Regions from separate parts of the Roseateles sp. P4_D2 genome, predicted to be linked through region 2. Evidence: predicted binding sites of a transcription regulator. Region 2 holds the regulator's gene; each other region holds the start of a gene.

Region 1 (5,809 bases), on a different contig from region 2:
GGCCGTTTCTTTCCCATCAAATGGTTGCGATACCATTTCGCATTCACTGTCTGGCATTCCCATGATCTACCGCTCCCTCGGCCGCACTGGCTGGAACATCTCTGCCATCGGCTTCGGCGCCTGGGCCATCGGCGGCACCTGGGGCCATACGGATGACAGCGCCGCGATGGCGGCCCTGCACCGGGCGCTGGACCGCGGCGTGAACTTCTTCGACACCGCCGACGTCTACGGCGATGGCCACAGCGAGTGCCTGCTGGCCCGCCTCAAGCGCGAGCGCCCCGGTGAAGCCTTCTACATCGCCACCAAGGCCGGCCGGCGCCTGAACCCGCACGTCGCCGACGGCTACCGCGATCTGCGCCCGTTCATCGAGCGCAGCCTGCAGAACCTCGGGACCGACAGCCTGGACCTGCTGCAGCTGCACTGCCCGCCCAGCGCCGTCTACGCCATGCCCGAGGTCTTCGGCGCGCTCGACGACCTGGTGCGCGAGGGCAAGCTGCGGCACTACGGCGTCAGCGTCGAGCGCATCGACGAGGCCCTCGCGGCGCTCAAGTTCCCTGGCGTGCAGTCGATGCAGATCATCTACAACCTGTTCCGCCAGCGGCCGGCCGAAGCCTTCCTGCCTGCGGCCCAGGCGGCGCAGGTTGGCGTGCTGGCGCGGCTGCCACTGTCCAGCGGCATGCTGAGCGGCAAGTTCACGCGCGACAGCCGCTTCGGTGCCGACGACCACCGTGGCTTCAACCGCCAGGGCGAGGCCTTCGACAAGGGCGAGACCTTCTCGGGCGTCGACTATGAACAGGGCCTGGCCGCCGTCGAAGAGCTGCGTGCGCTGCTGCCGCCTGGCATCAGCATGGCCCGCCTCGCGTTGCGATGGATCCTGATGAACGAAGCCATCACGACCGCCATCCCCGGCGGCCGCACGCCCGCGCAGGTGGATGAGAACGTCAGCGCCGCCGACCTCGATGCCCTGCCTGCGCCGCTGATGCAGTCGCTGGCCGACCTCTACCAGCGCCGCATTGCACCGCAGGTGCACGGCCTGTGGTGAGCCGCTTTCACGTCACATGAAAAAAAGCGGCCCGAGGGCCGCTGCTTCGTTTTCCCTGCGAGAGATCAGACACTGCGACGGCGACCTGCCGCCAAGCCTGCCAGTGCGATGCCCACCAGGGCCATCGAGGCCGGCTCCGGCACATTGACGGTGATGTCGGTGGTCGCGAGGGTGGCGCCGGCCGCATCGGTGACGAACAGGCGGAAGTCCGTCGAGCTGGCCGCATACGGGTTGAAGTTGAAGCCCGGTGTCGTCAGGAAGGACATCTCCAGATTCCACGATTCGCCCAGGAACGTCGGCAGGCCCGCGGTCAGCAGGTCGATGTCGGTGTAGCTGACGGCGGCGCTGCTGTCGGTGTCGATGCCCAGCCAGATCTTGCAGCCCTGGCAGCCCCGAATGTCGTAGGCAAAGTCGAAGCTCCAGTTCGCGTAGTTCTTGCCGTCTGGCAGGTAGACGCCACCTTGCGCCTGGAAGTTACGCACGCCGTCATTGGCCAGAAAGGCGCTGTTCTTGTACGCATGGGCGCCGACGGCGACCTTCACACCGCTGGCCGCCACAGCGGCGAACTGCACGGTCTCCAGGCCGCTGCTGCCCGCAGGCGGCCAACCATCCGCCGCCGTCAACATCGTCAAGGCGGCATGCGCCGAGAGCGGGGCCAGGCCGGCGAAAGCCGCCGTGGCAAGCATCTTCTTGATCATCTGTTTGTCTCCAGTGTGGGCGATGTTTTGCAGGCCCTGTTGACGCAACGACACGCTTTGGGGCGACGCACAATCCCTAGCGCATCAACCATGCCAACACCTCGCCGCTTGTAGGACGGTCCAGTAGGACGAGCACCGCAGGCAACCTTGAAATGCCCCCCACGGTTGAAGGTGGAAATTCCCTCGACATGCGGCAAACCCTAGGGTTAGGCCATTGCGCTGAAATGACCCGTCAGGGAAATGCCACCCAATGCCGATCAGATATCCGGTTAACGATCAATCGCCGCGCTGAACGGCTTTCGAGAATCGTTTCACGCCGGCATCCTGGGCCGTCGCCTGGCGTCCAGCATTGATCAGCCTGTCGATCTGCTCCGCCGGCAGCTTGAGCCGCGTCGGAATCGCGTTCAGCGCCTGCTCCTCGGTCTCGGGCAAATCAGCAAAGCTGATCTGGGTGACGCTGAACTTGATGTCCTCGCAATGCCATTCCGGGTTCAGCGCCCGCAGCGCGGCCTTGCGTTCGTCGCTGAGACTGCAGCGATAGGTCACCAGGTCGCGCTCCCAGTTGCGCACCATGGGCACAAAGCTCGCATAGCTCATGCGCATGGTGCTCTCGATGGCCGTGTCGACGGCGCCGGATGCGATCTCCATGCCCGAGGGGCCGGCCACCTCGCGGGCCCAGTCCGCGCTCGGGCCCTGGCCAGCATCGACGACGATGAAAAGCAGGCGGCGCATCGTCGCCGCGTCCTGCTCGGGGATGGGGCCATAGGGCGTGTTCAGCAGCACGCGGCTTTGCAGGATGGCCACCAGGCCGAGGTTGTCGGTCAGTCCACCGTCGACGAGCTTCAGATAGCGGCCCGCCTTGGGGTCGGCGTTGTCGCGGAACAACCGCGCTAGCGCCAGCCGCAGCCGGTACTGGTCGTCGCGCTCGTCCCGGCGCACCGCCAGGCCCGGCGGCATTTGCACCTGGCAGGCATCGGGAAAGCGCTCCAGCACCACAGGCGCGAAGAGCAGCGGCACCGCCATCGACGCCGCCACCGCCTCGGAGACCGGATAACTCGCCAGGTCACTGCACAGCGCATCGAAGGCACGCTCATGGAAGGGAAAGGCCAGCCGGTACTGCACATTGCTGGCGCTGATCCACACCACGGGCCGCGAGCGCTTGAACATGTCGGCGAATGTCGCGCCCTTGAAGACATCGTTCTCCAGCCAGTCGTTGAAGTCGCTGCGATCGTTCAGGCCACCGGCAAACAGACGCCGCAGGTTGTTGGGGTTGAGCAGGCTGAAGCGCAGGTTGGCTTCGCCGTCGCGCAGCAGCACCTTGTCGCGGAACTCACGCAGGCCCTCGGCGCCGTGCAGGCCGAAGTAGGCCGACGTCAGCGAGCCACCCGACACGCTGGTGATGAAGCTGACCTCATCCAGCAGCGTGCGCCCTGGCGTCGACGCCTGCTCGCGCAAGCCCTCCAGCACGCCGTAGGAAAACGCCGCCGCACGCAGGCCACCACCCGAGAAACTCAGCGCGACGACGGTATCGGCATCCAGCGGCATGGGTGCGCGCTGCATGGTCTGCGCGGCCACCGGCTTGTTGCGCGGCGGGTTCATCGGGGCGCTGGCGCAGGCGGCCAGCAGCAGGCAGGTGCAAAGCAGCAGCAGGGCGCGCATGGAGCGTCTTTCCGTCAAGGTCGGCGCATTCTGCCGATGCTGCCAGCCCCTGTCTTTATTCCCAGTGACAATCGAGCAAATGAACCGCCCCCACGCTCGCATCCGCTCACTGCCCCCCGAGGGGGCGCGTCAGCGGTTTCGGGCGGCCGTGCACCGCTGACATGCCGCAGCCCGACCGCTGGATCGCCCACCTCGACATGGACGCCTTCTATGCGTCCGTCGAGCTGCTGCGCTATCCGCAGCTCAAGGGCCAGGCGATCGTCATCGGTGGCCGGCGGGCGGATGCGCCGCAGCAGCTGGAAGACGGCAGCTGGCGCTACTCCAAACTGCGCGACTACACCGGCCGCGGCGTCGTCACGACGTCCACCTACGCCGCGCGGGACCTCGGCGTGTTCTCGGCCATGGGCCTGATGAAAGCCGCCCTGCGCGCGCCCGACGCCATCCTGCTGCCGGCCGACTTCGACAGCTACCGCAAGTACTCGCGCCTCTTCAAGGCCGCCGTCGCCGAAGTCGCACCGGTCATCGAGGACCGTGGCATCGACGAGATCTACATCGACCTGAGCGACGTTCCTGGCGTGCGCGACGCCGTCGGCCACGACCCGCTGGGCGGCGTGAAGGCGGTGGCCCGCGAGATCAAAAACTCGGTGGGCCGCGCCACCGGCCTGACCTGCTCCATCGGCGTCACACCCAACAAGCTGCTGTCCAAGATCGCCAGTGAGCTGGACAAGCCCGACGGCATCAGCGTGCTGACGCTGGACGACATCCCCACACGCGTGTGGCCCCTGGGCGTGCGCAAGATCAATGGCATCGGCCCCAAGGCGGGCGAGAAGCTCGTCAAGCTCGGCCTGGAAACTGTCGGCGACATCGCCGCCGCCGACCCGGCCTGGCTGGTCGAGCAGTTCGGCGAAAGCTACGGTCAGTGGCTGCACGCCGCCTCGCATGGCCGCGATTCGCGGCCCGTCGTCACGCACAGTGAGCCCGTGTCCATCAGCCGCGAGACCACCTTCGAGCGCGACCTGCACGCCGTGCACGACCGCGCCCTGCTCGGCGGCATCATGGACGAGCTGTGCGAAAGCCTGTCGCGCGATCTCGCCCGCAAGCACTACGCTGGCAAGACGGTGGGCATCAAGCTGCGCTTCGAGGGCTTCGTCACCGTCACGCGCGATCAGACGCTGAAGGCCGCCATCACCAGCGCCGCCGACATCCGCTATGCGGTGGGCTTGTGCCTCAAGCGCGTCACGTTCGACAAGCGCCTGCGGCTGATGGGCGTGCGCATCGGCAACCTCGTGCATGCAAGCGAGGTGCCGCCCCCGGCGCCAGCGCGAGCAGAGCCTCTGCCCACGCTCGACAACCTGAGCTTGTTTTGAGCGACTGGAGCTACAGCGTCTCGGTACGCAGCCTGTGCGAGTTCACTGCCAAGCGCGGCAGCCTGGACCGCCGCTTCACGCCCTCGGCCACGGCGCTGGAGGGCCAGGCCGGCCAGATGGCCGTGCTGGCGCGCCGTTCGCCGGGCTACGAGACCGAACTGCCGCTGGAGGCCGTCCACGGCAACCTGCGCGTACGCGGCCGGGCCGACGGCTACGAGGCCGACGTGAACCGGCTGGAGGAGATCAAGACCATCCGCGGCCCCGTCGAGGCCATTCCCGACAACCGCCGCGCCCTGCACTGGGCCCAGCTGCAGACCTATGGCGCGCTGATTGCCGCCGACCGCGGCCTGACCGAGTTGGAGCTGGCCCTCGTCTACGTCGATGCCGACACGCAGAACGAGACCGTGCTGCGCGAGAAGGTGACGGCCAGCGAGCTGCAAGCCGCGTTCGAGTTGCGCTGCCGGCAGTTCGAGGCCTGGGCACGACAGGAGGCGGAGCACCGCACGGCGCGCGACGCGGGCCTGAACGCCCTGCCCTTCCCCAAGGGCGAACTGCGCCCCGGTCAGCGCCTGCTCGCCGAGGCCGTCTACCGCGTCGCCGCCAACGGCCGCTGCCTGCTGGCCCAGGCGCCCACCGGCATCGGCAAGACCCTGGGCACGCTGTACCCGCTGCTGCGCGCCATGCCGCTGCAGCAGCTCGACAAGATCGGCTACATGACCTGCAAGGGCACCGGCCGCATCACCGCGCTGGAGGCCCTGCATGCGCTGCGAGAACACACGCCGACGAAATCGCTGCGCGTGCTGACGCTGGTGGCCAAGGAGCAGGCCTGCGAACACCCCACCAAGGCCTGCCATGGCGACGCCTGCCCGCTGGCCAACGGCTTCTACGACAAGCTGCCCGCCGCCCGCGCCGAGGCCGTGCAGACGGCCTGGCTGGACCCCGCCGCCCAGCGCCGCATCGCGCTGCAGCACGACATCTGCCCCTACTACCTCGGCCAGGAGCTGCTGCGCTGGGCCGACGTCGTCGTCGGCGACGTGCATCAC
Region 2 (5,809 bases):
ACGTCTCGCTGACTGTCGTCTAACCGTCGTCTAAATGGGCGTCACGCCGGCGTCACGCGCGCCGGTCAGCATCGCGGGTTTTCCAATCACACCCGGAGACCCGCGATGCGCCTCTTCCTGACCACCGCCATCGCCAGCGCCCTGCTGGCCCTCGCCGCTCCATCCCGCGCGGCCGAACCGGTGCTGATCGGCATGGGCAACCTCAGCGGCTCGCTGAGCGACCTTTCCGGCCTGAACTACTCCCTCGAAAGCGGCCTCGCGGCCAACCTGCTCGGCGGCATGGGCTCGGGCCTGGCCTGGGCCGGCGGCAACACCTTCCTGGCGCTGCCGGACCGCGGTCCGAACGCCAATGACTGGGGCGCGCCGCAGCTCGACAACACGACGTCCTTCATCGCCCGCTTCCAGACGGTGCAGCTCAGCCTCACCGCCAACGCGGCCGGCTCCGCCCTGCCCTACGCGCTGACGCCGACGCTGCAGGCCACCACGCTGCTGTCCAGTTCCACAGCGTTGAACTACGGCCCCAAGGCCGCGACACTGAGCGGCATCGTGGACAGCAGCACAGTCCTCGCCGGCAGCAAGAACTACTTCTCGGGCCGCTCCGACAACTTTGCCGCCGGCCTGTCGACCAACCCGGCCAACGCGCGCCTGGACCCCGAAGGCATCCGCGTCTCCAACGACGGCAAGAGCGTCTTCATCTCCGACGAGTACGGCCCCTACGTCTACCAGTTCGACCGCGCGACGGGCGAGCGCATCCGCACCTTCAGCCTGCCGAGCAGCTTCGCCGTTGGCAACGTCAGCTCTTCCGGCGCCGCCGAGATCTCTGGCAACACGGCAGGCCGCGTCGCCAACAAGGGCATGGAGGGCCTGGCCATCTCGCCCGACGGAAAGACGCTGTTCGGCTTCGTGCAGAGCCCGCTGGCCCAGGACGGCGGCGACGGCGGCCGCTACAACCGCATCGTCAAGATCGACGTCGCCACGGGAGCCACCAGCCAGTTCGCTTTCGACAACCAGATCAACGGCAAGGCCTACAACAGCAGCGAGTTGCTGGCACTGAACGACCACGAACTCATCGTGCTGGAGCGCGACGGCAAGGGCATGGGCGACGGCTCCAAGGCGGCGGTGAAACAGCTCGTCAAGATCGACCTGACCGGTGCCGCCGAGGTCAGTGGCATCGCTGACCTGCGCACCCAACCCGGCACGGCAATAGTCGGCACGCGATTCCTCGACATCAAGGCCGCTCTCAATGCCGCCGGCATTTCCGACGCGCTGATACCGGCCAAGCTCGAAGGCATTGCCTTCGGCGAGGACGTCGTCGTCAACGGCAAAACGATGCACACGCTGTATCTCGCCAACGACAACGACTTCCTGGCCACGGCAATTCCGAACGGCGGCAGCGCGCCGGCGGCCTACGGCAACCAGTTCTACGTCTTCGCTTTCGAGGGCAATCTGACCAACCAAGCCATCGCGGCCGTGCCGGAACCCAGCCAATATGCCCTGCTGCTGGCCGGCCTGAGCCTGGTCGGTTTCGTGGCCCGGCGCCGCAGCCGCTGAGGCTCAGTCGCCCAGCAGGCGCAGGATCAGTTCGATCCTGGCCTTGACCGGGCTCAGCGCGCCGGCGCTGGGCAGCAGCCCGGGCAAGTCCATGACCGGGCCGGCGTCGCAGCGCGTGCTGCGCCAGACCTTGACGCCACCGGCCCGGGCTTCGTGCAGCGCGGCAGCCAGCGTGGTGCTGAGCGTGCCGTTGCCCGTGCCAGCGGCGACCAGCCCGTCGATGCCTGCCGCGCAGAGCGCCCGCACGACAACGCCATCCGCACCGGCATGGTTCATGACGATCTCGACCCTCGGCCAGCGTGCGGCCGGCCGGGCGATGCGCGCCAGCCCCAGGCCATCGCCCACGGGCCAGCGGCCAAGCTGGCGCACGACGCCCTCCTCCACCCGCGCCACCAGCGCCCCGTCGACCGACTCGAAGGCGTCAACGCGATAGCTGTGTGTCTTGCGCACCTGGGTCGCATCGTGCACACGGCCTGCGAATGCGACGACGACGCCCGCCGCATCGGGCGTCGCTGCCACCTGCACCGCATCGAAAAGGTTTTGCGGCCCGTCGGGCGCCAGCGCCGTCGCCGGCCGCATCGCGGCCGTCAGAACGACGGGCTTGACAGGTGCCAGCACGCGCTGCAGGAAGTAGGCGGTCTCCTCGAGCGTGTCCGTGCCATGGGTGATGACGATGCCAGCGACTTCAGGCCGGTCGAGGTGCTGCTGTACGGCGACTGCGAGCCGCTGCCAGGTCGCGAAATCCATGTCCTTGCTGTCGAGCTGGGCAACCTGCTGCGCCTCGAGCTTCTGGCCCGACAGCGCGGGCACTGCCGCCAGCAAATCCTCAACGCTCAATTGCGCCGCCGTGTAGCCCACACCGTCGCTGGCGGTTTTGGCAGTGCCGGCAATCGTGCCGCCGGTGCCCAGAATGACGATCAGACGGTCAAAGGTTTGCAATTTCTTGGATTCCTGGATGAAAATACAGGTGCTGGACAAATTTCCAGCCCTGACGAAAAGGCCGCCCCGTGCAAGACCGACCCAAGCTTACCGCCCGACAGCAGCAGATCTTCGACCTGGTCCGCAACGCGATCGAAAGCACCGGCTCGCCACCCACCCGCGCCGAGATTGCCGCCGAGTTGGGTTTCAAATCCGCCAACGCGGCCGAGGAGCATCTGCAGGCCCTGGCTCGCAAGGGCATGCTGGAACTCGTCGGCGGCACCTCGCGCGGCATTCGCCTCAAGTCCGATGCGCTGAGCGCCGTCAACCGCGCCCGCCAATTCAACCTTCCGATTCCCCACTTCGCCCAGTTGACGCTGCCCCTGATCGGTCGAGTGGCTGCGGGCGCGCCCATCCTGGCGCAGGAGCATGTCGAGCAGACCTATACGGTCGAGCCCGGCCTGTTCGCTAGGAAGCCCGACTACCTGCTCAAGGTCAAGGGCATGAGCATGAAAGACATCGGCATCCTCGACGGCGACCTGCTGGCCGTGCAGTCGGCCAAGGAGGCGCGCAATGGCCAGATCGTCGTGGCTCGGGTCGGCGACGAGGTCACGGTCAAGCGCTTCAAGCGTGGGCCTGATGGCATCCAGTTGCTGCCCGAGAACGCCGATTTCGAGCCCATCCGCGTCGATGAGCACAGCGAGAGCTTCAGCATCGAGGGCCTGGCTGTTGGGCTGATTCGCGGACAGGGGTTCAATTGACCCCGGCGCACTCGAGATGAAAAAAGGCCCGTGTCACCGACACGGGCCTTCTCAATTGGATGGTGGAGCCGGGGGGAATTGAACCCCCGTCCGCAAGCCATCACCGGGCAGATCTACATGTTTAGCCGGCTGATTTGAATCTCACGGTCAACTCGCGCAGTGGCACGCTAGCTTTCCCGCCAGTCACTTGATCTCACGCCCCACCGAGTGACCCGGTGCGACGCCAGCCGATGTGAGTGACTTCTCAGCCTTGCCCCTTGCGGAACTCAGCCCGGCCCATCGGCCTGCCGTTGAGAAGCTCATCCGCAATTAAGCGGCGAGTGCGAACGTAGAGTCGTTTGCAGTTACTTTGTTTCCAGTGGTTTTACGAGCGGACTGGTGCTCGACATGCCCTACTCCGGATCCGCACCCACGTCGAAACCAAGTCGGCCCCAGAGACCTCGCATCTTAGGCCAGACCGAGCGCTTTCAAGAGCTCACCCGGCGCGGACAGCTCCAGGTCGGCGCCCCAATGACGAAATTCACCGCTATGGCCGAGATAGCCCCACGCTGCAGCGGCCGTTGCCATGCCGGCAGCGCGACCGGCCAGGATGTCGCGTTCGTCATCCCCGACGTAGAGACAGGACCGGGGTGGCATGCCCAGGCGGCGTGCGGCTTCCAGCAGCGGGGCGGGGTGCGGTTTGGTGTGCCCTGTCGTGTCGCCGCCCACGATGGCGCCGGCCGCCAGACCCAGCGCCTTGGCCAACGGCAAGGCGAAGCGCTCGGCCTTGTTGGTGACGATGCCCCATGCCAGGCCCGCATCCGCGAGCCCGAGAAGTTCCGCCTCGATGCCGACAAAGGCGCGCGTGCTGTCATACATCAGCGCTTCGTAACGATCCAGGAATTCACGCTTGAGTTCCTCATAGCCCGACTGACCAGGCGCCGCGCCGAAGGCTTGGCCCAGCATGCCGCGCGCGCCGGAGCCGCCATGCGGCCGATATTGCGGCAACGGCAGCGGGGTGAGACCACGATCGGCGCGCATCGCATTGGCCGCCGCCGCAAGGTCAGCAGCACTGTCGATCAGCGTGCCGTCCAGGTCGAACAGCACGGCCCGCAAATGCGACCAAGGCGCAGGGAGCTTCAAGCGGGACGGCGGCAAGCCAGCAGGTAGTTCACGTCGGTGTCGCTGCCGAGGCTGTAGCGCTGCGTGAGCGGGTTGTAGGTCAGGCCGCGGCTGCCTTGCAGCTCAAGCCCGGCGTCGCGACAGAACTGCGACAGCTCCGACGGCTTCAGGAAGCGCGCATATTCGTGCGTGCCCTTGGGCAGCATCTGCAGTACGTACTCCGCACCAACGATGGCGAGCAAGAACGACTTGGCGTTGCGATTGAGCGTCGATAGGAAGACCCAGCCGCCGGGCTTGACCAGCGTCGCCAGCGCCCGCACGACCGAGGCCGGGTCGGGCACATGCTCCAACATCTCCATGCAGGTAACCACGTCGAAGCTGGCCGGTTGTTCAGTGGCCAACACTTCGACAGCGATTTCGCGGTATTCCACGCCTTCGGTCCCCGCCTCCATGGCGTGCAGTTCTGCGACGCGCAGCGGCTTGGTCGACAGGTCGATGCCCAGCACCTGGGCGCCGGCACGTGCCATGGAATCGCTCAGAATGCCGCCGCCACAACCGACGTCCAGCACACGCTTGCCTGCCAAAGGGCAGAGCTGCTGAATCCATCCCAGGCGCAGCGGGTTGATCTCGTGCAGCGGTTTGAAGTCGCTCTCGGGGTCCCACCAGCGGTGGGCCAGTTCGCCGAATTTGGCGAGCTCTTGCGGATCGGCGTTGATCGTCATGACATCCAGAAAGTAGAAAAGCCCCGACGGCGGACCGTGCGGGGCTTTGCGCAAAGCGCCCGAGGGCGCTGAGCTTACTTGTTGCGCGTACCGACGACTTCGATCTCGGTGCGGCGGTTCTTGGCGCGGCCTTCGGTCGTCTTGTTGTCGGCGACGGGCTGCTTTTCGCCCTTGCCTTCGGTGTAGACGCGGTTCGGCTCGACACCCTTGCCAACCAGGTAGGCCTTGACGGCTTCCGAGCGGCGGATCGACAGCTTCTGGTTGTACTCATCGCTGCCCACCGAGTCGGTGTGGCCAACGGCGATGATGACTTCCAGGTTGATGCCCTTGGTCTTGCTGACCAGGTCGTCCAGCTTGGCGGTGGCTTCGGGCTTCAGCGTCGACTTGTCGAAGTCGAAGAAGGCATCAGCGGCGAAGGTAACCTTCTCGCTGACCGGAGCAGGCGGCGGGGGAACCGGCTTCGGAGGCTGGGGAGCCGGGGCCGGAGGCGGGGGAGCAACCGGTACCGGCGGCTCAACCTTGGGTGCCGGCTTGATTTCGCCGTCGCAGCCCTTGGCGGCCGTAGCGGGTGTCCAGAAATTGTCGCGCCAGCAATATTCGTTGGTGCCGTTCTTCCAGACGGTGCCGTCGGTTGCGCGCCAGTTGTCGATAGCTTGGGCCGATGCGCCAGACGCAGCAACGGCGACCGCGGCCACCGCAAACAGCGACGCCACACGATTCAGTTTCTTCATGATTCTCCTCTCAAGGAATGCCGCA
Region 3 (5,809 bases), on a different contig from region 2:
CCTGGCACCGAAGAGCAGATCATCAAAGACCTCGTTCGCGTCGCGAAGGACTTTGGTGGTGCTGGGCGTGGAGGGCGTGGGATCGACTCCGTCCAAAAGGAGAACACCGACCTCCGCGGCCAAGTCGCATACCTAAAGAACAGACTCGACGCGCGCGGGGGGCGAGATTGGCCCCCATGCTGGGCAGACGAGCAAGGAACTATCCAGTTCTTGTTCAATGTGGATCTGCGTCCGGACTCGGTCACAGTGTCGGCGGCATGGCCGCCCGTCAGGGATGTCGATGCAAGGTCGTTGCCAGGGCTCTCCGAGCTGATGGCGGCTCCACTGACGTTTCAGGAGTTTAGAGCGAAGGTTCAAGGGGTATTCGATTGGAGCAGGCGTCACGATCCGCAATGCCGGCACTATGTGTTTCTGCGCAACTCCATTCCTGACGCGACATCGTCGGACCGTGCTCGACTGATGGTGGAAGACTACTTCTACAAGTCTGAGGTGCGGCGTTGATAGCTCTTGCGAGATGGGCGGCCACTGTCGCGTTGCTCGCTTGCATCTCCGTCGCCTCCGTCCATGTGCATGCTTCAACTCTTCGCGGAGAGGTCGTCGCCATAGCGGACGGAGACACCATCACTGTTTTGGACGAAGGCAGGGTGCAGCACAAAGTGCGCCTCGCAGGCATCGATGCCCCGGAAAAGCGTCAGCCTTTCGGGACGCAATCGAAGGACACATTGGCTACCGCGGTTTTCAGACGACAGGTTGTCGTGGAGTGGACCAAGCACGACCGGTACGGCAGGATCGTTGGCAAAGTCTCGGTCGGGAATGTAGACGTCTGCTTGGAGCAGGTGAAGCGGGGAATGGCTTGGCACTACCGTCGCTACGCGAGCGAGCAATCGGCGGAGGACCGAAGGCTCTACGCGGCGGCGGAAGTGGACTCACGCCGGGCTCGACGGGGCTTGTGGAGGGATGCCACGCCAACGGCGCCGTGGGACTACCGACGAAGGTAGCAAACGACTAAGAGTGCCCGGCGAGCTACACGACGGGCCGCCATTTGAACTACACGTTGTCAGATTCTTGTTTGTTGAAGGTGTTGCGCCAGTCGCCGACCAGCGCGGATTCCCTGATCCTCGTAGTTGACGTTCACCACCACCTGGACGTCGAAAGCTTGCTCGGCGATTGCAGCAGTACGGCGCGCGATCTCCTCCAACTCTGCGTCGCTGTACTCATAGTTGAAGCGCTCGGACGCCGCGCCCGCATTGATCTTCCACGTGTCTTCGTTGTTGCCGTGCAGGCGCACGAGGGCCAGATCGGGCGTCGTTACCGCCCACACCCCATGGCCGTAGTTGCCCACCCCTTGCGGCTCATCGACGATGACATGCGTGACTCCCAATGCTTGTTCCCATGCCAGCGTCTGCTCGGCACGGCCATCACCGAACCACGACTTGTTGCGGAACTCGACGGCCAGGCGGTAGTCGCCCATGCGAGCCACACATTCCTCGACATGAGCCCGCCACTCAGGCGCGCCGGTCACCCAAGGTGCGAACTGGAAGTGCACGGCGCGCAGCTTCCCGGCCGCCTTCAAAGGCTCGATGGCGGCTTTGTAGCGCAGCCAGATCTCGTCAACGACCTCCCGGGGCACGTCGGCGTAGTACCAGTTCTTCTTGCGACCCGTGAGAGGCGGTAGCACGTCCTGGATGTCGCGCGGGAAGACGTTGGGTGGCGTCTGGTGCCCTGTCAAAAGACGGAACGCTTTGATATTGAACTTGAAGTCGCTAGGCGTGCGGTCAGCCCAGAGCGCAGCATTGCTGGCGCTGGGCATCGCGAAGAAGCTGCTGTCCACCTCGACCATCGGAAACTGGCTTGAGTAGTAGCGCAGCATCTTTTCCGACGTCGAGTGGCCCTTGGGATAGAAGGCCTTGGATTTGATGAGCGATGGGTCCGTCCACGAAGCCATGCCAACCATGATGTTTTGGCGCGGGCCCGTCGGCCTTACAGCAGCTCCGTCTATGGCCGGCGCTGCCTCCGCTTCTCCAAATAGGTCGTCCATGGCTACTGACAGAGGCGGTATCGCGCCGCGAAGCCATCAATCACCTCGTGCCAGTGTGCGCAGCGGGGCTCGAACTCCTCAACAGTGAGCTGGAGGCCGAAAGCGCTCTTGAGGATATGCGCGAATGGAGACGGCGGGCTCAGCCAGTCGGCATAGCCACCGCCATTGGGCGGCACTTCGAAATCGGGGTGCGTCTCGACATGGCCATCCATGGCCACATCCAAGATCTGCAGGCCGCTCCAGTCGGGGTGCTTTCGCCTTAGATCAAGAGCACGGTTGACGATCGGATTCATGCGACGAGTCCCAATTAAGTTGGTGTCGGGGACGCGGTCCTGAGTATGGCGGTGCCTTGGGCCTCGCCGCCAACTCTTACCGCGCGCCGGCGCCACTTCCCTGCTGGACAGCAAACCGGCTTGCCTATACTGTATGGCCATACAGTACATGCGCCTACCCCCAATGCATCCCGTTTCGTCCGGGTCGGATACGGCTTCGCCGTCGTCCAGCCCGTCCTCGCCCCTGCAGAACGCCGTTTGCGGCGTTCAAGAGCCGCTGCCCGCACAGGTCGAAGCAGCTCTCTGGCGAGGCAACGAGCTGGGCGGAGCAATCGCGCAGACCATCTCGACAGGCTTCGAGGCCCTGGATGCAGTGCTGCCTGGCGGCGGCTGGCCCTGCGGCGCCCTGACCGAGATCTTGGTCAGTCAATTTTCGGTAGTTGAACTGCGGCTGCTACTACCGGTGTTGGGCTCGTTGACGACCGCCGGCCGCACCGCGGCACTGGTGGGGCCTGCGATGGATCCGCACATTCCCGGTTTGCGCCACGATGGAATCAACGAACGACACCTGATTTGGTTAGACGTCGACACGCCCAAGGACCGTCTCTGGTCCACCGAACAACTGGTGAGGTCAAAGAAGTGCGGAGCTGTAGTGGCATGGTTGCCCCTGGTTCGTGCTGAGAACGTCCGGCGGCTGCAGGTGCTGGCGAGCCAGTGCACAGGGCCGGTCTTTCTGTGCCGCCCTGAATCTGCCGCACGTGACGCTTCCGCCGCCCCATTGAGACTGTTGGCCCGCTACGAGACCGACTGGCAAGTTGCGGTCACGGTCCTCAAGCGCAAAGGCCCCCCGCTCGAAGATCAACTCCATCTGGAGTCGTTTCCCGGTGGTGTCAGCGCCATCATGACCCCGCGGCTGCGCCATTACAGCCGCCTTCGCCACAGGCCGAGCCATGTTGTGGTCAGCACTCCTGCTGCCGCCGTGCACGCGCGATCCGAAACACCCGAAGCCTCCGAGCATTGACGCACTCCGGGCCGTCGCCGTGTGGGCACTGCAGTTCAGCCCTCGCGTCACCGTCTTCGAAGACGCCGTCCTGATGGAGGTGGAGGCCAGCGTGCGACTCTTCGGAGGTCGGCGCGCCCTCAGGAACCGTGTGGTCGCCGAAGCCAAGCAAATCGGAGTTGCCCAAGTATCCTGGGCTGTCACCGGCCTGGGCGCGCTGGTGCTGGCGCGGTCCGGTATAGAGAACGGCTTCAAGAAGCCGCTGCAGGATCTGTTGGACCGACGGCCGATGGGTTGCCTCAGTGCCGTGCGCGCGCATGAAGTCACGCTCGCACAGACTGGCTGCCGTACGCTCGGCGACGTGCGCCGCTTGCCACGAGGCGGCCTGACCCGGCGGTTCGGCAAGGAGCTGCTGCACGCGTTGGACATGGTCTATGGGCAAGGTCACGCCGACGAGACCTACACATGGGAGGTTCTGCCGGAAAGTTTCAAGGCACGGCTCGAATTGGACTTTCGGGTCGAGCATGCGCCAGCGCTGCTGAATGGCGCTGAACGGCTCATCATCCAAATGTGCGGCTGGCTGTGCGCCCGCCATAGCGGCACGACACGCTTCACATTGAAGTGGCGGCATGACGCCATGCGATCGCGCGACGCCGGCGATGGCGGCGAGTTGACGGTGGGGACGGCCAAACCGAGCCGCGCGGTCCAACACCTGTGCAAGCTGCTGGGAGAGCACCTCGCCAAGACGACGTTGCTCGCGCCTGCTGGCGAGCTGGAATTGACCGCTGACGAAGTGCATGACCAGGCGGGCGTCAATGCATCGTTGCTGCATGACCCAGCGGAAGACGGCGAAGCGCTGGACATCGTGCTGGAACGTGTGGCGGCACGGCTATGCCCGCAGGCAGTGAAGCGGTGTGTCATCCGTGAGGATCACCGGCAAGAATCGATGGCGCGTTGGGTGCCGGCGAATGAAGAGGTACCCCGACAGAACGCACCGACCACCCCGTTGCCACAACCCACCTTGGTGCTGCGAGAGCCACTCAAGCTGACTGTGCGCAATGAGCGACCCTGCTATCAGGGCGAACTCCAGCTATTGGCCGGCCCGCAGTGCGTCGAAGGCGGATGGTGGGACCGTGACGAGGCGGCCGGCCAAGGCCGCAACATCGTGCGCGACTACTGGTTGGCTGAATCCGAACATGCCGGCCTGCTCTGGATCTTCAAAGCCCAGCTCGACGACGGTATCGGCTGGTACCTGCATGGGGCTTTTGGTTGAGGTGCAGCGGTGATTCCGAAATACGCCGAACTGCGCTGCATCTCGAACTTCACGTTCCTGCGCGGAGCCAGCACAGGTGAAGAATTAGTCCGGCGCGCCAAAGAGCTGGACTACGAGGCCGTTGCCATCGCAGACGAGTGCAGCATGGCCGGCATCGTCCGCGCCCACACCGCGGCGAAGGAAGCCGGCATCAAGCTGCTTGTCGGCAGTCAGTTCGAGGTGCGCTCCGACACGCCTTTCAGCTTCGTTGTGCTGGCCGCCAATCGGAACGGCTACGGCAACCTCTGCGAATTCATCACCCACCTGCGCCGTCGGTCGGAGAAGGGCACGTATCACCTGGACCTGGCCGAGATCGACAGCAGCACGCTGGCCGACTGCGTCGTCATTGCCGTTCCGGATCGCAAATGCACGCAGGCGCAGATGGAGAACATCGCTCGCTGGCTGTTGATGCACTGGACCGGCAATTGCTGGTTGGGATGGGAGCAACTTCGTCGCATTGACGATGAAGTCCAGCTGTACAGGCTGCGGCAGTGCAGCGAGTTGACGGCGGTGCCCATCGTTGCCGTGGGTGATGTCCACATGCATGTGCGCTCGCGCAAAGCGCTGCAGGACGTGCTGACCGCCACTCGGCTCAGGATGCCTGTCACCGGATGCGGCCTGAAGCTCCGGCAGAACGCTCAGCAGTACCTCCGTACGCGTCGCGTGATCGCCGAGCGCTGCCCGCCCGAACTGATGGAAGAGACAGTACGGGTGGCTGACCGGTGCAATTTCAGCCTGGACGAGATCAAGTACCAGTACCCAGACGAAGTCGTGCCCGAGGGCCACACGCCGATTAGCTACCTGCGCCAGATCGTCTACGAAGGCGCCGGCCGGCGCTGGAAACGCGGCGTCCCCGCGGAGGCGCAGGCCCAAATCGAGCACGAGCTCGCTCTGATCGAGGAGCTTCGCTACGAGCACTACTTCCTCACCGTCTACGACATCGTGGCCTTTGCGAAGTCGCAGGGCATCTTGTGCCAGGGGCGCGGCTCTGCGGCCAACAGCGTGGTCTGCTACTGCACCGGGGTGACGGAGGTCGATCCGCTGCGCAGCTCGATGCTCTTTGAGCGGTTCATCTCCCGTGAGCGTGGGGAGCCGCCGGATATCGACGTCGACTTCGAGCATGAGAGGCGTGAAGAGGTCATCCAGTACTTGTATCGAAAGTACGGCCGAGACCGGGCTGCGCTGAC
Region 4 (5,809 bases), on a different contig from region 2:
GGTGCGTGATCAGCTGCATGCCGAGGATCTTCTCGGCCAGCGCCTTGACATCGTCCTGTGTCTTGGCGACCTTGACGCCGCCACCCTTGCCGCGGCCGCCGGCGTGGATCTGGGCCTTGACCACCCAGACCGGGCCACCCAGCTTCTGGGCGGCCTCGACGGCTTCCTGCACGGTGAAGGCCGGGATGCCGCGCGGCACCGGCACGCCGAACTGGCGCAGGATCTCTTTGCCCTGGTATTCGTGGATTTTCATGGCTGGGTCTCTCGGGTCGGGGAAGTCAGGATTCGGAAGTGGCCGGCTGGGCAGCGGTTTGTTGATGCCAGCGGGGATAGAACTTGGCGACGGTCACGCTGTCGCGGCGCAGTGCGTGGCAACGGTCGAGCTGGAAGGGCGGATTGCCGGCGGCGTCGCCTTCGCGAGACGGCGACGGGCCGCCCCTAGGCGTCTCAGCCCCCTCGGGGGGCAGCGCCGAAGGCGCGTGGGGGCTCTCACGTGTATCGATGACGGAGCCAGCCATGGCCTGGATGACGGCCGTCGGCAAGATCTGGCACAGCTCGGTGACGTGGGTGCAGCCGCGCGTGCCGCCGAGGCGTTCACCGACGGCCTGCCGGAAGCCCTTCATCAGGTTCAGGCCGATGAGGCGGGCATAGGCATTGCCATGGTGGTCGCAGGCGCCGGGATACGGCATCCACAGCGTCTCGGAACGGGCTGCGGTGATGGTGAGCGTCGCGTCCACGGTCAGATGCAGGTGCATCTCGTGGATAGGCTGGCCGGCCTTGCGCGGCACGCCCGCCAGTGGCACGTCATGCGTCTTGGTGTCTGTCAGGCTGGCTTCGACGTCGAACAAGCCGTCATCACGCGCGAACACCTGCACATCGAGGGCGCGGCGATGCAGCGGGCGGCGCGGGACGGACGGGTGGGCGACAGGCATGAAACGGGGGAATGGCGAATCACCCCGGCCGATGCCGGGACGGGGTCGGCCCGGTCTTTGCACCGCTCTGCCAGAGGGGCAAAGGGGCTTGTAACCGGGTGAACCCTCGTTTTTGGGGCAGGCGGCAATGTAGCACGGAGGGTGAAAACTCCCCCTGCGCGCTCGGTCAAGCGGCCCTTAGGCCCTCAGCAAGCGGCGCACCACTTCGGGGGCAAAACCGCGTGCCAGCAGGAACCGGCTTTGACGCGCTCGTTCGGCGGCGTCGCGCGAAGGATCGTCGCCGAAGCGCCTGCGCCAGACTTCACGGGCGCGTTCCATCTCCGTTTCGCGCAGGGCTGCCTGCTGTTCGGCACCCAGCTTGAGCCCGTGCTGGGCCAGCTCCTGCTGGATGCGCTGGGCGCCAAAGCGGTTGGCGCGCAGATGCAGGCGGGACTCGACGAAACGGGTTTCGTCCAGGTAACCGGCGGCCGCGAGGGCGTCGAGCAAGGCATCGACCGCGACCGCAACGTCCTCAGCGCCATCTTCCTCTTCGACAGCCGCCGACGGTTCGCGCTCGCCGGCGGCCTGCGCCGCGGCCAGGCTCGCACGCTGCCGCCGTTGCTGCTCGATCCGCAACAGCTTGCGCCGCAACTCGGCACGGCTGTGCTCGCGCTGGGCCAGCAGGCCGATGGCGCGGGCTTTCAACGACAGCGGCGCCCGGGTCGCCATGGGGAGGGCTGGCGGCTTACTCCTCGGCCGCCGTGGTCAGCGGAGCGACCCCCAGGGATTCACGGATCTTGTTCTCGATCTCGCGGGCCACGTCGACGTTCTCGCGCAGGAACTCGCGAGCGTTGTCCTTGCCCTGGCCGATCTTCTCGCCCTGGTAGGCGTACCAGGAGCCGGACTTCTCGACGACCTTGGCGACCACGCCCATGTCGACGATCTCGCCCTCGCGGCTGATGCCCTCGCCATAGAGGATGTCGAACTCGGCAGTCTTGAACGGGGGGCTGACCTTGTTCTTGACGACCTTGACCTTGGTCTCGGAGCCGATGACTTCCTCGCCCTTCTTGATCGAGCCGATGCGGCGGATGTCCAGGCGCACGGAGGCGTAGAACTTCAGCGCATTGCCGCCGGTGGTCGTCTCGGGCGAGCCGAACATGACGCCGATCTTCATGCGGATCTGGTTGATGAAGATGACCATGCAATTGGTCTTCTTGATCGTGGCGGTCAGCTTGCGCAGGGCCTGGCTCATCAGGCGGGCCTGCAGGCCGGGGAGGCTGTCGCCCATCTCGCCTTCGAGTTCGGCCTTGGGCGTCAGCGCTGCGACCGAGTCGATGACGATCAGGTCCACCGAGCCGGAGCGCACCAGCGCATCGACGATCTCGAGGGCCTGTTCGCCGGTGTCGGGCTGGCTGATCAGCAGTTCCTGCAGGTTGACGCCGAGCTTCTGGGCGTACTGGATATCCAGCGCGTGCTCGGCGTCGATGAAGGCGCAAGTGCCGGCGAGCTTTTGCATCTCGGCGATGACCTGCAGGGTCAGCGTCGTCTTGCCGGAGGACTCGGGGCCGTAGATCTCGACGACGCGGCCGCGTGGCAGGCCGCCGACGCCCAGTGCGATGTCCAGGCCCAGGGAGCCGGTGGAGACGACCTGGATGTCTTCGATGACCTCGCCTTCACCGAGCCGCATGATGGAGCCCTTGCCGAACTGCTTTTCGATCTGGGCGAGGGCGGCCTGCAGGGCCTTGGCTTTTTCGGTGTTCAGGGCTTTGACGGGGGCGTCCATGCGAATCTCCGTGGGGAATGGGCTGAATTATGGGGCAAGCTGTGGGTTTGTACAGTGGTTTGTCCCCCGATCCACGGCAGCTAGCGGATCAGGATTGAGGAGCATCCTAGGTGTGGGGTGGCTCATGGCATGAGCCAGCGTGCCACCGCCTAACATCGGCGGCGGAGACAAAACCTATGCGCATCCTGATTGCCGAAGACGACCAAGTGCTGGCCGATGGCTTGCTGCGGGCCTTGCGGGCCTCTGGCTACGCTGTCGACAGGGTCAGTTCTGGCACCGAGGCCGATTCGGCGTTGGCGACGCATGAGTTCGACCTCGTCATCCTCGACCTTGGTCTGCCGCGCCTGCATGGGCTGGAGGTGCTGCGCAAGCTGCGCGCACGGGGCTCGACGATGCCGGTGCTGATCCTGACGGCGGCGGACAGCGTCGAGCAGCGCGTCAAGGGGCTGGACCTGGGCGCTGATGACTACATGGCCAAGCCCTTCTCATTGCAGGAGCTTGAGGCGCGCGTGCGCGCGCTGACCCGCCGTGGCCTGGGCACCGCCAGCAGCCTCATCAAGCACGGGCCGCTGACCTTCGATGCGACGGGCCGCGTGGCCTACATCAACGAGCAGATGCTGGAGCTGTCAGCCCGCGAGCTGTCGCTGCTGGAGGTGCTGTTGCAGCGCGCCGGGCGGCTGGTCAGCAAGGACCAGCTCGTCGAGCGCCTGTGCGAGTGGGGCGAGGAGGTTTCGAACAACGCCATCGAGGTCTACATCCACCGGCTGCGCAAGAAGATCGAGCAGGGGCCGATTCGCATCGCGACGGTGCGCGGCCTCGGCTACTGCCTAGAGAAGATCAACTCCTAAATGCCCAACAAGGACGGCGCCAGCCCCGAACAGGGCACGCTGGTTCGGGCGGGCGCCCCTGCTGCGCAGGGTTCGCTGTTCGGCGAGATCCTCGACTGGATGCTCGCGCCGCTGCTGCTGATCTGGCCGATCAGCGTCGCGCTGACCTGGCTGGTGGCGCAGGGCATTGCCAGCCGGCCCTATGACCGCGAGCTGGGCGAGATGGCGCGCAGCCTCGGGCTGCAGGTGGCGGCCGAGGCGGCGCCTGTCAAGGGCAAGGACCGTTATGCGCTGGCGCCCGAGGCCGCGGCGTTGTTACGGGCGGACGCGTCGGACACGGTCTTCTACCAGGTGCTGGGCCTGCGTGGCGAACTGCTCAGTGGCGATGCGACGTTGGCGGTGCCGACCGAGGATGCCCCCGTCGTGCCCTGGGAGCTGCATTTCCGCGACGACGAGGTCGGCACCGACGCCGTGCGCGTGGCCTATCTCTGGGTGGCGCCCGAGGGGCAGGCCGGGTCGGCCAAGACCATGCTGGTGCAGGTCGCCGAGACGCTGGGCAAGCGCGCCCGGCTGACCAACGAGATCATCAAGGGCGTCATCCTGCCGCAGTTCGTCATCCTGCCGCTGGCGGTGCTGCTGGTCTGGCTGGCGCTGGCGCGTGGCATCTCGCCGCTGAATGAATTGCAGCGGCGCATCCGTTCGCGCGAGAGTTCAGACCTGTCGCCCATTGACGAGCAGCGCGTGCCCGATGAGGTCGCGCCGCTGGTGCAGGCCATCAACGACCTGCTCGCGCGGCTGGACTCATCGATGAGCCGGCAGAAGCACTTCCTGGCCGACGCTGCCCATCAGCTCAAGACGCCGCTGGCTGGCCTGCGTACCCAGGCCGAGTTCATGCAGCGCGAGATCGATGCTGGCCGCTCCAACCCCGATGAATTGAAACGTTCGCTGGCCCAGATTGCCCGCGCCAGCGAGCGAGCGGCCCACATGGTCAACCAGCTGCTGTCCATGGCTCGCGCAGAAGACGCCGAACAGGCCATGCGGCGTGAACCCGTCAGCCTGGCCGAGATCGCCATCGACACGGTGCGCGATTTCGTGCCGCGCGCGCTGGAGCGCCGCATTGACCTGGGCTACGACGGCGTGGTGCCGGATGAAAGCCGGCTGCGTGTGCATGGCCAGCCAGTGTTGATCGGGGAGCTGATCCGCAACCTCGTCGACAACGCGCTGCTCTACACGCCGGCCGGCGGCCTGGTGACGGTGCGCGTGGTGGAGGACCCCTTTGGCCAAGTTGTCGTGCTGCAGGTCGAGGACACCGGGCCGGGCATCGCGCCCGCCGAGCGCGACAAGGTGTTCCAGCCCTTCTATCGCTCGCTCGGCAGCGGTGTGGAAGGCTCGGGCCTGGGGCTGGCCATCGTGCAGGAGATCGTGCAGCACCACGAGGCCGAGCTGACCCTGGATGACGCGCGCGTGCGGCGCGCCGTGGGGGGCGAGACGCCCGACGGCCAGGGGCCGGGGGCGCGGTTCACGATCAGGTTTCCGGCTACGTCTTCACCAGCTTCTTGACGCGGGCGATCGACAGCAGCAGGCCCAGGCTGAGCCCCAGCGTCACCATCGCCGTACCGCCATAGCTGACGAAAGGCAGGGGCACGCCCACGACCGGCAGGATGCCGCTGACCATGCCCATGTTGACGAAGACATAGGTGAAGAAGGACAGCGTCACCGCGCCGGCCATCAGGCGGGTGAACAGGGTCGGCGCGTCGGAGGCGATCATCAGCCCGCGCAGGATCAGCGCCGTGAATCCGGCCAGCAGGGCCAGCGCCCCCATCAGGCCGAACTCCTCGCCGAAGGCCGCAAAGATGAAGTCGGTGGTGCGTTCGGGAATGAATTCCAGGTGAGTCTGGGTGCCCTGCATGAAGCCTTTGCCGGTCATGCCGCCGGAGCCGATGGCGATCTCGCCCTGGATGATGTGAAAGCCCTTGCCCAGCGGGTCCTTTGACGGGTCCAGCAGCGTGCAGATGCGGTGTTTCTGGTACTCCTTGAGCACCGGCCATTTCAGGTCGGGCTGGCAGATGGCGTCCTCGCTGAGCACCAGGGCGGTCGCGCCGGCGGCGCCCAGCACCAGGGCCGGCACGATGAGCTTCCACGGCAGGCCGGCGAAGAAGATCACGTAAAGGCCGGCCGCCAGCACCAGGATGCCGGTGCCCAGGTCGGGCTGCTTGGCGATCAGCAAAAAGGGCACGAGCAGCAGCGCGAACGCGGCGATGAAGTCCGGCCAGCGCAGCAGGCCCTCG

What was found. Region 2 encodes LexA, which represses DNA repair genes until DNA is damaged. Its sites were predicted from a motif close to ACTGTATNNNNATACAGT; they were not measured.
Region 1: a site for LexA is predicted at 3,448-3,465, ahead of AC1DW0_RS02055 (DNA polymerase Y family protein). Genes of this name have one in related genera too.
Region 3: a site for LexA is predicted at 2,460-2,477, ahead of imuA (translesion DNA synthesis-associated protein ImuA). Genes of this name have one in related genera too.
Region 4: a site for LexA is predicted at 2,733-2,750, ahead of recA (recombinase RecA). Genes of this name have one in related genera too.

What each region holds. Positions count from the first base shown of each region.
Region 1 is NZ_JBFUIM010000001.1:438,232-444,040, reverse strand. Features, by position in the region: gene AC1DW0_RS02070 (aldo/keto reductase) at 62-1,042, shown strand; gene AC1DW0_RS02065 (PEP-CTERM sorting domain-containing protein) at 1,108-1,740, opposite strand; gene AC1DW0_RS02060 (patatin-like phospholipase family protein) at 2,017-3,399, opposite strand; gene AC1DW0_RS02055 (DNA polymerase Y family protein) at 3,561-4,766, shown strand; gene AC1DW0_RS02050 (ATP-dependent DNA helicase) at 4,763-5,809, shown strand, end outside.
Region 2 is NZ_JBFUIM010000005.1:118,336-124,144, forward strand. Features, by position in the region: gene AC1DW0_RS10630 (organic hydroperoxide resistance protein) at 1-23, shown strand, start outside; gene AC1DW0_RS10635 (esterase-like activity of phytase family protein) at 106-1,551, shown strand; gene AC1DW0_RS10640 (asparaginase) at 1,555-2,490, opposite strand; gene lexA (transcriptional repressor LexA) at 2,559-3,230, shown strand; RNA gene ssrA (transfer-messenger RNA) at 3,291-3,663, opposite strand; gene AC1DW0_RS10655 (HAD-IA family hydrolase) at 3,678-4,316, opposite strand; gene ubiG (bifunctional 2-polyprenyl-6-hydroxyphenol methylase/3-demethylubiquinol 3-O-methyltransferase UbiG) at 4,349-5,053, opposite strand; gene ompA (outer membrane protein OmpA) at 5,128-5,784, opposite strand.
Region 3 is NZ_JBFUIM010000016.1:44,483-50,291, forward strand. Features, by position in the region: gene AC1DW0_RS25260 (hypothetical protein) at 1-501, shown strand, start outside; gene AC1DW0_RS25265 (thermonuclease family protein) at 657-998, shown strand; gene AC1DW0_RS25270 (DUF72 domain-containing protein) at 1,058-2,038, opposite strand; gene AC1DW0_RS25275 (hypothetical protein) at 2,041-2,331, opposite strand; gene imuA (translesion DNA synthesis-associated protein ImuA) at 2,495-3,331, shown strand; gene AC1DW0_RS25285 (Y-family DNA polymerase) at 3,351-4,583, shown strand; gene AC1DW0_RS25290 (error-prone DNA polymerase) at 4,593-5,809, shown strand, end outside.
Region 4 is NZ_JBFUIM010000002.1:487,792-493,600, forward strand. Features, by position in the region: gene sucC (ADP-forming succinate--CoA ligase subunit beta) at 1-253, opposite strand, end outside; gene AC1DW0_RS05665 (DUF2889 domain-containing protein) at 279-932, opposite strand; gene AC1DW0_RS05670 (regulatory protein RecX) at 1,110-1,640, opposite strand; gene recA (recombinase RecA) at 1,657-2,694, opposite strand; gene AC1DW0_RS05680 (response regulator) at 2,871-3,542, shown strand; gene AC1DW0_RS05685 (sensor histidine kinase) at 3,642-5,081, shown strand; gene rodA (rod shape-determining protein RodA) at 5,059-5,809, opposite strand, start outside.